2 regions of the Kocuria gwangalliensis genome follow, and region 1 is predicted to be linked to the other one. Evidence: riboswitches for the same ligand, from Rfam matches in the RefSeq annotation. Region 1 holds a riboswitch; the other holds the start of a gene.
The links. Region 1 has a riboswitch for thiamine pyrophosphate ahead of ABEA06_RS04005 (bifunctional hydroxymethylpyrimidine kinase/phosphomethylpyrimidine kinase). Riboswitches for the same ligand answer to the same signal wherever they lie in the genome.
Positions count from the first base shown of each region.

Region 2: another riboswitch for thiamine pyrophosphate. It lies ahead of ABEA06_RS00900 (ECF transporter S component); the one in region 1 lies ahead of ABEA06_RS04005 (bifunctional hydroxymethylpyrimidine kinase/phosphomethylpyrimidine kinase).

Region 1 covers NZ_BAABLN010000008.1:152,859-160,333, forward strand. Annotated here, with positions in the region: gene obgE (GTPase ObgE) at 1-386, opposite strand, end outside; gene rpmA (50S ribosomal protein L27) at 548-802, opposite strand; gene rplU (50S ribosomal protein L21) at 848-1,159, opposite strand; gene ABEA06_RS04005 (bifunctional hydroxymethylpyrimidine kinase/phosphomethylpyrimidine kinase) at 1,372-2,910, opposite strand; TPP riboswitch at 2,898-2,992, opposite strand; gene ABEA06_RS04010 (Rne/Rng family ribonuclease) at 3,072-6,299, opposite strand; gene ABEA06_RS04015 (vitamin K epoxide reductase family protein) at 6,452-7,060, shown strand; gene ndk (nucleoside-diphosphate kinase) at 7,170-7,475, opposite strand, start outside.
Region 2 covers NZ_BAABLN010000001.1:201,643-209,117, reverse strand. Annotated here, with positions in the region: gene ABEA06_RS00935 (Na+/H+ antiporter subunit A) at 1-1,467, shown strand, start outside; gene ABEA06_RS00930 (Na(+)/H(+) antiporter subunit C) at 1,464-2,054, shown strand; gene ABEA06_RS00925 (Na+/H+ antiporter subunit D) at 2,051-3,688, shown strand; gene ABEA06_RS00920 (Na+/H+ antiporter subunit E) at 3,685-4,332, shown strand; gene ABEA06_RS00915 (monovalent cation/H+ antiporter complex subunit F) at 4,336-4,599, shown strand; gene mnhG (monovalent cation/H(+) antiporter subunit G) at 4,596-4,961, shown strand; gene ABEA06_RS00905 (DUF4235 domain-containing protein) at 5,056-5,319, shown strand; TPP riboswitch at 5,396-5,502, shown strand; gene ABEA06_RS00900 (ECF transporter S component) at 5,564-6,181, shown strand; gene ABEA06_RS00895 (ABC transporter ATP-binding protein) at 6,178-7,475, shown strand, end outside.

The sequences.
Region 1 (7,475 bases):
GCGGCGTTGCCCAGACCACCGTAACCGCCGCTGGCGATCACGTATTCGGTGCCTTCACCCAGCAGGTCCGCCAGGACGTTTCCCCGGCGGTCCTTCACCACGGTTCCATCGGGAACGGACAGGATCAAATCCTGACCCTTGAACCCGTGGCGGAGATCGCCCTTACCCGGTTCACCGTTGGGGGCCTTCTGGTGAGGTGAGTGGTGGAAACCCAGCAGCGTGGTGGACTGGCCGTCCACGCGAAGGATCACGGAACCGCCGTCTCCGCCATTGCCGCCGTCGGGTCCACCGAGCGGCTTGAACTTCTCACGGCGCACGGACACACAACCGTGTCCGCCATTGCCGCCAGTAGCGTGCACAATGACTCGATCGACAAAACTGGCCACGGGGCTCCTTAAAGTCCTCGGCGCCTTCGCTGCCTCAGGGGCACAGCGAACACCTCTGGTTGAAAGACTAAAGGGTGAGCGCGTATTGCGCCCACCCTTTAGTGGTTGCCGGCCACGGGAAACCCGTGGACAGCGGGTGGACCCGGAGGTCCAAAAGTCAATTACTCGGCGGTCTGGATGTTGACCACGCGACGACCGCGGCGGGTACCGAACTCGACGGCGCCGGCGGACAGGGCGAACAGGGTGTCGTCCTTGCCGCGGCCCACGTTCAGACCCGGGTGGAAGTGGGTGCCGCGCTGGCGGACCAGGATCTCACCGGCGCTGACGGTCTGACCGCCGAAACGCTTCACGCCCAGGTACTGAGCGTTCGAGTCACGACCGTTGCGAGTGGAGCTCGCGCCCTTCTTATGTGCCATGGTGTGTGCCTACCTTCGTGTCAAATGTACGGGAAAGGGTGTGACTTAGGCGTCGATGCCGGTGACCTTGACGGTCGTCAGCTCGGCGCGGAAGCCCTGACGCTTCTTGTACCCGGTCTTGTTCTTGTACTTCATGATCGAGATCTTGGGACCGCGAAGGTCTTCAATGATCTCGGCAGTGACCTTTACGTTGGCCAGGGTCTTGGAATCGGAGGTGACCTTGTCCCCATCGACCAGCAGCAGCGCAGGAAGCTGAATGGTGCTGCCTGCCTCACCGGCGACGCGGTCAAGGGTCACGAGGTCTCCAACGGAAACCTTCTCCTGGCGGCCGCCTGCGCGGACAATCGCGTACACCACTTGGGAACTCACTTCTCTCGACATCTATGGACTACGTGTAAGGGTCGGGAACACACCTGGAGGACCACGAATGTCGAGACATCACGTCGCGGCAGTCCTAGCAGACCGCGCCTAGCGTGGCTTTCGCATCAAACAGGAGGTGAACCCGAGTGTGCCGCCTGACGCGGTGGATTTAACTGTCCACACACACGCTGGTACCCGGCACCGAAAATCTAGCATACCCGATGCGTGGAAGCTACGGCAAACGGGCGGGCCCCGGCGCGTCGAACGGGTTCGGCGAAGAACCGCAGCTCCAGCTCACAGCCTCGCATGAACACCTCCCGCATGCGCCGTCGGGTAACCGGGTCTGCCGTTGCGGCTGCCCGGTCCACGATGTCCTTGGCCCGCTCGGTCGCGAGGTGGAATCCGGGAGCATTGTAGGTGGCCAGCCAATCGCCGTACGGATGCGGTTCCAGTCCGGCAGCGCGGGCCTTTTCCGTCAGCGCGCCACCCACTGCCGCGTAGAGCCAGTAGCACGGCAATACTGCCGCGGCCCCCACCGCGAAGGTCTCACTTCCCGTGGCCGCCAGCAGAAAATCCGAATACGTCTTGGTCACCTCGGACGCCGGCTGCGGGGGCGCACCGTGGAGCCGCGTGCGGTGCAGCGCAGACTCCACGGTCACGACCTCCGCCGCTCCGTGGGCGAAGAATGCGCGCGCCGATTCCGACGGCGCCGCCGCGGCCAACGCGGCCAGCGCACGTGAGTAAACAGCCAAGTACTGCCTGTCCTGGTCCAGGTACCACTGGAAGGTCTCGGACGGCAGCGTGCCGTTGCCCAACTGGGCAACGAAGTCCAGGGTGTCGATCTCACCACGCACACCCTCGCAATCGCGCCAGAGCGCATCCGTGAATCGCCCGTGGGAGTCGGTGTCCACCAGAACATGCTGAGCATGGTGGAAATGATGTACGGGGCCGTTGCCCCGTCCCACGTGGAGACCGTCGGCGTGTTCGAGCGCGCCGCGCAGCCACGAGCGCGCCGTGCTCACGGCGCCCACCCAGTCCCCCGTGCGTGCCACGACCGTGGCAATGGCGCAGGACAGAGAACACCCGGTGCCGTGAGTGTTGGACGTTGCGACGCGCGGATCGTCGAACACGATCACGGGCTCGTCCCGCCCGGGTTCGAGCAGAGCATCCGGGGTTCGCGCTCCGGGCAGGTGGCCACCCTTCACGAGGACGCGCGTGCCGAACCGCTCGGCCACGTCTTGGCCCTGTCTCAGGGCCTCGGTCCACGTGCCAGCCGGCGCCGCACCGGCCAGCACGGCCAGTTCCGGGAGGTTGGGCGTGATCAGGTCGGCGAACGGCAGCAGTGACAACAGGGCCGTTTGAGCCTCCGCCCGCAACAATCGCCCACCGGCCGTGGCCACCATCACGGGATCAAGCACCGTCACCGGTGGTTTCACCTCGGCCAGCCAGTCGCGCACGGCCTCGATCACCTCGACCGATCCGAGCATGCCCACCTTGACCGCGTCCAGAGTCACGTCGGAGCTCACGGCCTCGAGCTGGGCGCGGAGGACCCGCACGGGTGGGGTGTGGATGTCGATCACGCCCTTGGTGTTCTGGGCCACCACCGCGGTGATCACGTTCATGCCGTAACCGCCCATTGCGGCGATGGACTTCAGGTCGGCGGCCTGCCCGGCGCCGCCCGTGGGATCGGTGCCCGCGATCGACAGGACGCGGGGCACGGTTGGAACAGCAGAATGCGTAGTCAGCACGACATTCCCTTCGCTAGTACGAGCTAGATCAGGTTCAACGGGTGTTATCTCAGCCGCTCGTGCGGCACCCCGTGTCAGTGGTACAGATCATGCCACAAGGGTGCGGGGTTCTGATTCCCGCACCCTTGTGGCATGTCATGTCTTGCGGTCGGTGACCGGTGTCAGCTCGTGGCGCCACCCGTCATCTTCATGTCCTCGGCCTTCACACCCACGCCCACCACGGTGGGCTGAGCCGAGGCCTTGGGCGCCTTCTGCTGAGAGATATCGGCCGTGAACCGCTTGACGGGTTCCTCCGTACCAACCGGCTCGTGGGTCCGAACACTGGCCGTTCCCGGTGCCGCCGCGGGTGCGGACGCTCGGCGGGAACGACGCCGCGTGGCCGGCTTGATCTCCGCCTCCGCAGCGGGTGCCACGGCCGCCTTGGCGCCCCCCGGTTGCGACTCATTGGTTGCCGGGCGCTGGGCCCGGCGCGAACGGCCTCCGCGGCTGCCACGCGAGGACTGCTCCTGCGAGGCCGTATCACGTGCCGGCTGCCCGTCCGAGGACTGCTCCCGGGTTGCGTCGTGAGCGGGTTCCTCCGTGAAGGCCGCGGTCAGCGAGTCCAGCGTGAATGACTGCTGACCGGTCTGCGACTGCTCCTCGTGGTGAGCGCTGCCGTGGGGCAACTCGATGACCTCACCATGAATGGTGAGACTGGACGAAGGGCCCTCGCCCGTGTCGTTCGACTCCCGGCCGCGGTCACCGCGGGCCGAGTCCTGGGAATCCGCTGACGACGCGTCCTCGCCCTGGCCGTCCTGACCCGACTGACCTCGGCCACGACTGCGCTTGCCGCGACGCTTCTTACGGCGACGATCGCCGTCCTGATCACCGTGTTCCTGGTTGTCCTGGGCACCGGACTGATCCTTCGCCTGGCCCTCGCCGCCGGAGCGCTCGGCGGACTGGGCGTCACCCGGCTGACCCGGCGCGGCGTCGTCGTCGTGCTGTGAAGCCGCCGCGATACTGGCCAGTGCGCTGCGAGCCGCCTCGGCGCGGGCCTTGGAGTCTTCCTCGCTGCCCGCGTGGCCGTTGTCCGAGCCGTTGCCACCGTTACCGGTGTTCTTGGGCTTGTCCTGCGATCCGCCCGGCTGAGCACCCTGGTGCTGCTGCTTGTGCTTGGAGCGTTTGCGCTCGTTGCGGTTGGTGCGGTGGTCCGCGCCCGAATCCCCGGCGCGCCCCTTGAGCGGGTGGTCGTGCACGATCGCGCCGCGACCGGCACACGCCTCGCACGGCTCCGAGAAGACTTCGAGCAGGCCCGTGCCCATGCGCTTGCGCGTCATCTGCACCAGACCCAGGGAGGTCACCTCCGCGACCTGGTGCTTGGTGCGGTCCCTGCCCAGGCACTCGACCAGGCGACGCAGCACCAGCTCACGGTTGGACTCCAGGACCATGTCGATGAAGTCGACCACGATGATCCCGCCGATGTCCCGCAGCCGCAGCTGGCGGACGATCTCCTCGGCGGCCTCCAGGTTGTTCTTGGTGACCGTCTCCTCCAGGTTGCCGCCGGAGCCGGTGAATTTGCCGGTATTGACGTCCACCACGGTCATGGCCTCGGTGCGGTCGATCACGAGCGAACCGCCGGAGGGGAGGTAGACCTTGCGGTCCAGGGCCTTCTGGATCTGCTCCTCCACGCGGAAGGATTCGAACAGGTCCGTGTCATCGCTCCATTGCTCCAACCGGTCCAGCAGGTCCGGGGCCACGTAGGTCACATAGGCCTCGATGTTGTCCCAGGCCTGCTCGCCCTGGACGACCATGGCGGTGAAGTCCTCGTTGAACACGTCACGCACGGTCTTGATGGTCAGATCCGGCTCGGCGTAGAGCATTTCCGGGGCCAGGGTCTTGGTGGACCCGGCTTTCTCCTGGATCTGTTCCCATTGCGAGCGCAACCGGTTGATGTCGTTGGTGAGTTCTTCCTCCGACGCGCCCTCCGCCGCGGTGCGAACGATCACGCCGGCGCCCTCGGGCAGGCGGTCCTTGAGGATCTTCTTGAGGCGCTGCCGTTCCACGTCGGGCAGCTTGCGAGAAATGCCGGTCATCGAACCGCCCGGCACGTACACCAGGTAGCGGCCCGGCAGGGACACCTGGCTGGTCAAGCGGGCACCCTTGTGGCCCACCGGATCCTTGGTGACCTGAACCAGGACGGAGTCCCCGGACTTGAGCGCGTTCTCGATCTTGCGGGGTTTGTGGCCCAGCTCCGCGGCATCCCAATCGACTTCGCCCGCGTAGAGCACCGCGTTGCGGCCGCGTCCGATGTCCACGAACGCGGCTTCCATGGACGGCAGCACGTTCTGCACCTTGCCCACGTACACGTTGCCGATCAGCGAATCCTGTTGGGTGTGGGAGACGAAGTGCTCGGCAAGCACACCGTCCTCGAGCACACCGATCTGGATCCGGTTCTCCTTCTGGCGCACGAGCATCTTGCGTTCGACCGATTCGCGGCGGGCCAGGAACTCGGCCTCGGTGATCACGTGGCGGCGGCGACCCGACTGGCGGGATTCACGACGGCGCTGCCGCTTGGCTTCCAGGCGCGTGGATCCCTTGACGCCGGTGACCTCATCGGCTCCGCTCTCGCTCACGCGGGGCGCGCGGACTCGGGTGACGGTGCCGTCGGACTCGTCCACGAGTTCCATGTCCACATCACCGCGGCGACGGCGTCGCCTGCGCCGGCTGGTCACGGCGCCCGAGGAGTCGTCCTCTTCGGTGTCGTCCTCGTCCGGCTGCTGGGGCTGGCGACGCTGGGCGTCCCGCTCCTTGGCGGCTTCGCGCTGGCGAACGGCGGCAGCCTCGGCGGCCGCACGGATCTCATCCTGGTCGGGAGCGTGGAACATCAGACCCGCCCCCACACCGAAGGATGGCTCGGCCTCGGGCGTGTCCTCGGTGTCGGGTTCCATGGCCTCGGCGGTGTCCTGGGGCTCGGCCGTGTCCAAGGATTCGGCGGTGTCTTGGGGCTCGGCCGTGTCCGGCTCGTCGGTTACCTGGGTGTCGCCTTGGGGTTCGGTCGGGGTTTGCTCAAGAGCGGGCTGCTCGGCGGCTGTGTGCGCCTCCGTGGTCTGCTGCTCCGCAGCAGATACCTGTTCCTGTGTCGTCTGTTCCGCGTTGTCCTGTTCGGATTCCATGTGAGGTTGTACTCCTGCTCGGAACACCGTCCGCACCCGGGTCCGAGGTGTGCTCGGTCGGTCGAACCGGTGGTGTGACACCACGCGGTCGCCGGAAGTCATGGTGGTACCTGCCGAGTGCGCCGACTGACGTGAACGCTCGTGGCAAGCCGGCGGATGTCCGAGTCGCATAATCCTTGGGGATTGCGAACTTTCTCCGGACGGACGCGCTCGATCTGTTGAGAGCCGCGGGTCCATCCGCCATGTATCGGAGGTCCTGCCGGACCGGTTCCCATGTACGGCTGGGTACCGACCGTTGCCAAGTATCTCACAGTACGTCCGCGCACCCCAGAATTGACGTGTGCGGCAGGCCACATCGCCCGTGGCACCGTGTCGATTAGCATCGGTCTGTGAGCTCAACAAACACCCCGGACCGTCAGCACACCGCCCCCACAGATCGAGGCTGGGCGAGCCTCGCGCTGATTCTGTCGATCATCGGATTCGGTGCTTCCGCGACCCTGGTGATGGAACGCCTGGCCATTTTCGCGGACGCCGGCCACCGCACGAGTTGCGACATCAACGCATGGCTCTCGTGCGGAACCGTGATGCGCACTCCCCAGGCCGAACTCTTCGGATTCCCCAACCCGTTCATCGGCATCGTGGCCTACGCGGTCGTGATGGCGATCGCGGTGGGCGTCCTGGCGGGTGCTCGCTTTGCCGACTGGTACTGGTGGCTCGTGTGGGTGGGTACCCTCGCGGGTTCCGTGTTCACCCTGTGGTTGTGGTGGCAGACCACCTTCGAGATCAACACCCTGTGCTTGTATTGCATGATCGTGTGGATCGCACAGACCATCCTGCTGGCCCACACCACGGCGCGAAACGCCCGGGCGGGAATGTTCGGCGACCGATTCGTCCGGGCCGGCCATTCCGGCGCCTGGGCGTGGTTGATCGCCATCGGTCTCCTGGTGGTGGCTTTCGGCATCATTGCCGTCCGTTTCGCCACCGTGATTTTCGCGTAGCGACCCGCACGGGCCCGGACAGTCAAAATACGCGACGGCGGGGTGCGACCGGATATTCGGTCGCACACCGCCGTTGCTCGTTCCACGAGTCCGAGTGGGTCAGTGCGGATCAGGCGAACCAGATGCCGATCTCGCGCGCTGCGGACTCGGGTGAATCCGATCCGTGCACCAGGTTCTTCTGAACCTTCTCGCCCCAGTCGCGGCCCAGATCCCCGCGAATGGTGCCGGGGGGCGCGGTGGTGGGTTCGGTGGAACCGGCCAGGCTGCGGAAACCTTCGATCACGCGGTTACCCTCGACCACGGCGGCAACCACCGGGCCGGAGCCCATGAACTCGACCAGCGGTTCGAAGAACGGCTTGCCCTGGTGTTCCTCGTAATGCTGTTCGAGGATCTCCCGCGTGGCCTGCACGAGCTT
Region 2 (7,475 bases), on a different contig from region 1:
ACGGGTGACTTCGTTTACCGCAAGATCATCAACGCCCTGGACCTGGTGGCCGTGTGGGTCACCGGCCGCACCCAGCGTGGTTCGCTGAAGTTCTACCTGTCCGTCATCCTGGTCACCGCCATCGTGGTGCCCTTGGTTGCATTGTTCTGGTACGAGACCCCTCCGCTGGCCGACACCCGTTACGCGGACTCCCCGGGGCAGCTGGTCACCGGTATCGGCATGATCATTGCGGCGCTGCTGGTGCTCACCGCCGGTAAGCGGTTCCTGGCCGTGTTGCTGGTGTCCGTGACCGGTTACGGGCTGGCATTGATCTTCGCCCTGCAAGGCGCCCCCGATCTGGCGCTGACCCAGACGCTCGTGGAGACCATCATGCTGGTGGCCTTCGTCCTGGCGTTGCGTTCGCTGCCCGGCCCGCTGTGGAATCGCCGTCCCGCCGGTCGTAAGGCCCTCCGGGTGATCTTCTCGGTGGTGTTCGGCCTGTTCATGATGGCCCTGGCCGCTTTCTCGATCTCGTCCCGTTCCGCCGAGCGGATTTCCCTGGAGCTGCCGCGCCTGGCCTACGAGCAGGGCAACGGCGCCAACGTGGTCAACGTGATCCTCGTCGACATCCGCGCCTGGGACACCTTTGGTGAGATCACCGTTCTGGTGGTCGCGGCCACCGGTATTGCTTCCTTGATCTTCGTGAAGAGCCGCGGTGACCGGCTGCGCAGCGAACGCCATCAGCTTGACACGTCTGAGCTGAAGATCATCCGCAGCATGAATGCCGCGGCACACTCCCAGAACGTGAACACCGAGCAACTGGACCTCGCGCGGCGGTTCACCTCGCGCCCGGAGGCAGACCCGTTCATCCTGGCCGGGCGCACCCTGGCACCCGAACGCCGCTCCATCATTTTCGAAGTGATTGCCCGGTTGCTGTTCCACACCTTCATGATGGTGTCCATTTACCTGCTGATCGCCGGCCACAACGACCCAGGCGGTGGTTTTGCCGGTGGCCTCATGGCTGCCCTGGCGCTCACGCTGCGTTATCTGGCCGGTGGCCGTTACGAACTGGAGCGAGCCACCCCCGTCAACGCCGGTTGGATGTTGGGCGCGGGCTTGGCCATCGCCTCGCTCTACGCAATAGCGCCCGTCCTGTTCGGCGGCACGGTCATGCAGAGCTACACGTTCGAATGGGACATGATCATTTTCGGCCACGTGAAGTTCGTGACCTCGGTGATCTTCGACGTCGGCGTGTACCTGATCGTGATCGGCCTGGTCCTGGACATCCTCCGCTCCCTGGGCGGTCGCATCGACGAGCGGAAGGAACGTGAGGCCTTCGACGGCGCAGCCAAGGAGGGCCGCGGTTCCCGCATCCGCGTGACCCGAACCGGCCCGTCCGTGTCCGCGCACCGCGTGGATGACTCCGAGCCGTCCAATGCTTCCGGTGTTCCGGCCCGGGGCAGCAACCCCTCGGAGGTGCAGGGATGACTGTCAACGTGATATTGCTCCTGGTCATGGGCGTGCTGTATTCCGTGGGCGTGTACCTGCTCCTGGAACGTTCCCTGACCCGCGTGCTGCTCGGCATCATGCTCCTGACCAACGGGACCAACTTGTTGATCCTGCACGCGGGCGGGGTCCCGGGATTCGCGCCGCTCTATGATTCCGAGCTCGACGGTTCCGAGTACTCCGACCCCCTACCGCAAGCATTGATTCTCACGGCAATCGTGATTTCGCTGGCCACCACGGCGTTCATCCTGAGCATGATCTACCGCTCCTGGACCCTGGCGCGTCGCGACGAGATCCAGGACGACCTGGAAGACCGCTTTGTCGCCCAGCAGCCCGCCTACGACGCCGAGGACGACGACGCCCTGCCCCAGGACTCCTCCGAATTCACCGATTCGGATGAGCCAAGGGGACGCGCACGCCACAACGAAGAGGAAGCAACTGAGTCCCCAGGACATCACCGAGCACACCACCTGGCTGCGCCGTCGTCCCCGGACTACGTGGAGCACACCGAGGGCCAACGCTTCGAGGGCCACGGGCCCGAGGACACCGGAAGGGAGGAACGGTCATGAGCTATGACTTCGCACAGCTGGCTCCGCTGGCCGTGGTGATTCCGTTCCTGGGTGCCGCGATGAACCTGCTGATCGTGCACCGGAACCGGTTGCAACGTTTTGTGACCATCGGCGCCATGAGCGCGACCCTGGCCCTGAACGTGCTGATCATGATCACCGTGTGGAACCAGGGGCCGCAGGCCGTCCACCTGGGTGAGTGGGCGGCGCCCTTCGGCATTGTGATGGTCGTGGACCAACTGTCCGCGCTGATGCTCGTGGTCTCGGTGGTCGTGTCGCTGGCGGTGTTGATCTACGCCGCGGGTGAGGGCGTTGCTGACGGAGACGACGAAGGCCCCATCTCGATTTTCTACCCCACCTTCTTGATCCTGGTGGCCGGTGTTTCCAATGCGTTCCTGGCCGGAGACCTGTTCAACCTGTACGTGGGTTTCGAGATCCTGCTGACCGCCTCCTACGTCTTGTTGACCATGGGCGGAACGGTGCAGCGCATCCGCGCCGGTGTCACGTACGTGGTGGTCTCGGTGATCTCCTCCGTGCTGTTCCTGATCTCGATCAGCATGATTTACGGCGCCACGGGCACCGTGAACATGGCCGATCTCTCCGTGAAGCTGGCGGACCTGCCGCAGGGCACCCAAATGCAGCTGCACCTGATGCTGCTCATCGCGTTCGGAGTGAAGGCCGCGGTCTTCCCGCTGTCGTTCTGGTTGCCCGACTCCTACCCGACCGCCTCCGCGCCGGTGACCGCCGTGTTCGCGGGTCTGTTGACCAAGGTGGGCGTCTACTCGATCATCCGTACCGAGACACTGCTGTTCCCCGGAACGCAGATCAACGGGCTCTTGATGTGGGTTGCCCTGCTCACCATGGTGGTGGGCATTCTGGGTGCACTGGCGCAGATCGACATCAAACGTATGCTCTCGTTCACGTTGATCAGTCACATCGGGTACATGATCTTCGGTATCGCGGTGGGGACCGAGGAAGCACTGGCGGCGGTGGTCTACTACATTGCCCACCACATCGTGATCCAAACCAGCCTGTTCCTGGTCGCGGGTCTGATCGAGCGGCGCGGTGGCTCCACCAACGTGGATCGACTCGCGGGCATGCTCAAAATTTCACCGTTGCTGGGCATCCTGTACATGATCCCGGCCCTGAACCTGGGCGGTATTCCCCCGTTCTCCGGGTTCCTGGGCAAGGTGGGGCTCCTGGAAGCGGCTGTGAGCCGTGGAACCGGCTTGGATTACCTGCTGGTCGGTGTCAGCGTGTTCGTGTCGCTGCTGACCCTGCTGGCACTGGTCCGCGTGTGGATTCGCGTGTTCCTGCGCAGCGTGGATGATGCCGAGTACCCGGACCCCGTGCTGCGCTCGACCACGGTGGACGGCAAGCAACCCCGGACCTCAGGCCCCGCCGAACGTGCCGGGTCCAGCACGTTCGCCGGCCGCGGTGCCGTGTTGCTCATGCCGAGTTTCATGGTGGGCGCAACGACCGCTCTGGTGGCGGTCGGTGTGGCCCTCACGGTCTTCGCGGGCCCGCTGTTCGACCTGGCCGACAACGCCTCACAGAACCTGATACACCCGGATCGCTACATCGACGCCGTCTTCGCCCCGGCGGGCCAGGGTGGCGTGAGTGAGGAGGCGCAGTGAGTACTTCCCCCACCCAGAAGCGTTTTCAAAGTACGTTCCGCGCCGACATCCCGCTGCTGCTGTGGCTGGTCGTGGTGTGGGGCGCGCTCTGGGGCGATTGGCGCCTGGGGAACTTGGCCTTCGGGCTGATCCTGGCCTTCATCGTGACCCGCGCGCTCACCTTGCCACCCATTGAACTGTCCGGACGATTCAACGTGCTCCACTTCGCGGTGTTCGTGGTGTCCTTCATTTGGCAGGTGGCCACGGCGAGTTTCCACGTGTTCAAGTTGGCACTCGTTCAGGGACCTGCCGTGCAGAACGCCGTGGTCGGCGTGAGATTGCGGCAGAACAATGACCTGTTGATGACCGCCGTGGGGCACACCATGGCCTTGATCCCCGGTTCGCTGGTGATCGAGGTCGATCGCGGTTCGGGCATCCTGTACTTCCACGTCCTGGACGTCGCCAACAAGAAACAGGCCGAGATCTTCCGCGAGTCAGCACTGCGGGTCGAGGCCGCGTGGATCCACATCATGGGCAGCAAGGAAGACCTGCGCGCCCTGAAACAGGAGACCGGAGGCAATGAGACGACCACGACCGGAATGATTCATTCGCCGACCACTCAGATGTATCGCACCGGTGGCGGGCCCGAGCGGGGAGAGGAGTAAACCGTGTTCGAGATAGCCGTGTGGATCTGCGGGGTCTTCCTGGTACTGGCCGCGGCCGGGGCCATTTATCGCCTCGCCAAGGGCCCCTCCCTCCTGGATCGAGTCATTGCCAGTGACGTGTTGCTGGCCATTGTCGGGGCGTCCCTTGCCATCGAGATGGTTTACAACCATCACATGAACAACATTTTCCTCTTGGTCATCGTCTCGCTGGTCGGCTTCTTGGGCTCCGTGACCGTGGCGCGTAACGCGGGAACGGGGAAGTCATGACGTGGGAACTGATTCTGGATGTCGTCGCAGCCGTGTGCATGGTGGTGGGGTGCCTGATGTCGCTGGCCGCGGCGGTGGGTCTGGTGCGTTTCCCGGACCTGCTCTCCCGTATGCACGCCGGTACCAAGCCCCAGGTCTTCGGCCTGCTGCTGTTACTGACCGCGGTGGGCATTGAGGGGCGCGACCCCGCAATGATTCCGTTGCTGATCCTGGCGTGGTTGTTCATGCTGCTGACGGTCCCCGTCTCCGCCCACATGGTGGGTCGGTCGGCGTACCGGTCCAAGCACCTGCGCGAGGAAAACCTCACCCAGGACGACCTCAAGAACGTGATCGAGTACGCGAGTACCAGGCGTGACGACTAAAAATCTCGGCCCGTGGCGGGCCGAGGTGGTCGAAGAACCAGCAACTGCTTCGTATGCTTAGTGAAGCAGCGAGAACCGTGAAGAGGAGCTTTCAATGAGCAAAATGTACGATTTGGCCGGCACCGCAGCATCACTGGGCGGCGTGGCACTGTCCAACAAGGTGCTGACCGCGGGCTGGAAAAAGGTTACGGGTAACGAGCCCCCCGCCAAGAACCCGGACCCGGACGAGGCCTGGCGCGACATCATCGTGTGGGCCCTTCTGACCGGTCTTGTGGGCACGCTCATCAAGGTGGGTGTCCAGCGCGCCATCGCCAAGATGGACAGTGACCAGGACAACACGTCGCAGAGCGAGATCTAAATTTTCCGACTGCCGGAAGCGGCGGGGGTGCGTCCAGCGGACGCGACCCCGCCGCTTCTTTTGGTCTAGGATGAGGCACTAACGACAGGGGAGCGCCCGAGCGGCGCTGAGAGTGCGCACCAGCGCAGACCCTCGAACCTGATCCGGTTCATACCGGCGCTAGGGAGTCGAGCATCTCAAAGGACCCGTGCGCGGCCCGTGCGCGGTTCTTTCCCCTCCTGTACTCATCAGGAGGATGAACATCATGACCCAGGTCAAATCCAGGACCGCCCGTCCGCAGCGGAAATCCCCCAAGAAGTCGTGGCGGGTGGTGGACATCGTGGTGGCTGCGGTGCTGGCCGCACTGTGCGCCGTCGTCTTCTGGGCGTGGGCCAACCTGTTGTACCCGGTGGCGACCACCGCTGCGGTTGCTTACCCGCCGGCCACCGGCCTGATCGGCGGCGGTTGGCTGATCGCCGGCACCCTGGGGGCACTGATCATCCGCAAGCCCGGAGCCGCGATTTTCTGCGAACTTCTCGCCGCCGTCCTGGAAGGCTTCCTGGGCACCCACTTCGGCTGGCCGGTGGTGTTCTCGGGTTTGATCCAGGGTGCCGCCGTGGAGATCGTGTTCCTGCTGAGCCGTTATCGTCGCTTCGGCCCGGCCGCCGCGGCGGCAGGTGGTGCGCTTGCGGGACTGGTCATGGGAATCAACGAAAGCATCATCTACAACTACGAATGGGCCTTCGACCAGCGAGTGGTTTATACGGCTCTCACCACCCTCTCGGGTGCGGTCATCGCCGGGATCTTGATGTGGCTGGTCACCCGGGCGCTGCAGAGGACGGGCGTGCTCAACGGGTTGGCCTCCGGCGCCGCACGACGATGAACGCGCACGTGGCCGTGGAGCAGCGCGGGGCGGACGTGGTGCTCACGGATTTCGGGTGGCACTACCCCGGCCGTGAGGAACCGTCCCTGCGCTGCGTGAGCGCTCGGATCAGGCCGGGCGAGCGTGTGCTGCTGCTGGGCCCGTCCGGAGCCGGTAAGTCCACGCTGCTGCAGGCCATGGCCGGTGTGGAACAGGATCCTGACGGCGAATCCCGCTCCGGGGAACTCACCGTCAACGGCGTGGATCCGCGCGACGCGCGCGGATCGGTGGGTTTCATGCACCAAGATCCCGAGACGCAGGTCATTTTGGGGCGCGTGGGCGACGACGTCGCTTTCGGCCTCGAGAATCTCGCCGTACCTCGCGACCAGATCTGGTCCCGGGTGGAGGCAGCGCTTGCCGAGGTCGGGTTGGACCTCCCGCTCGATCATTCCACCACCTCGCTGTCCGGGGGGCAGAAGCAGCGCCTGGCGTTGGCCGGAACCATGGCCATGCGCCCACAGCTCCTCCTGCTCGATGAACCCACCGCCAGCGTGGATGAACGGGGCGCGGTCGAATTGCGCGACGCGGTGGACCGTGCGGTGTCACAGGCGGGCACCACGATGATCGTGGTCGAGCACCGAGTCGGCCTCTGGGAATCCGTGGTGGACCGAGTGCTGGTGCTCGACGACAACGGGAGCGTAGCGTTCGACGGTCCGACCCGCGAGGTCCTCGTGGACGCGCGCGAACTCTTGCAACGGCAGGGTACGTGGGTTCCGGACTGGACACCGTCCACCATTCCCGCCCCGGCGTACGACCAGCAGGCAACGCCGCTGCTGGAGGTCCACGACCTGGCCGTGAGCCGAACCCAGCCGAGCGCGCGAGCGGTGGCGCGGCGGCGTCGTCGGGCGCGTAAAGCCTGGTCCCGCGGAACACCGGGACGGGACGAGATATGCGCTACCGAGAATGTTGTGCCGGTCGCCCACAGCATCACCCTGACCGTGCGCGCGGGTCAGGCGCTGGCCGTCACGGGCGAGAACGGCGCCGGGAAGTCCACGCTGGCGCTGACATTGGCGGGATTGCTCTTGCCGTGCGCGGGAACCGTGAAAGCCACGCGGGCTCTCGCCGGGAACGCTCCCGCTGACCCCTCGCTCTGGGAGGGAACGGAGCTCATCACCCGCATCGGCAGTGTCTTCCAGCACCCGGAGCATCAGTTCCTCTGCTCGTCCGTGCGGGCCGAACTTGAATACGGGCCGCTCCGGACGGCCCGCCGCGGTACCGACTCGGGGCTGGACGAGACGCGCATTGACACCCTGCT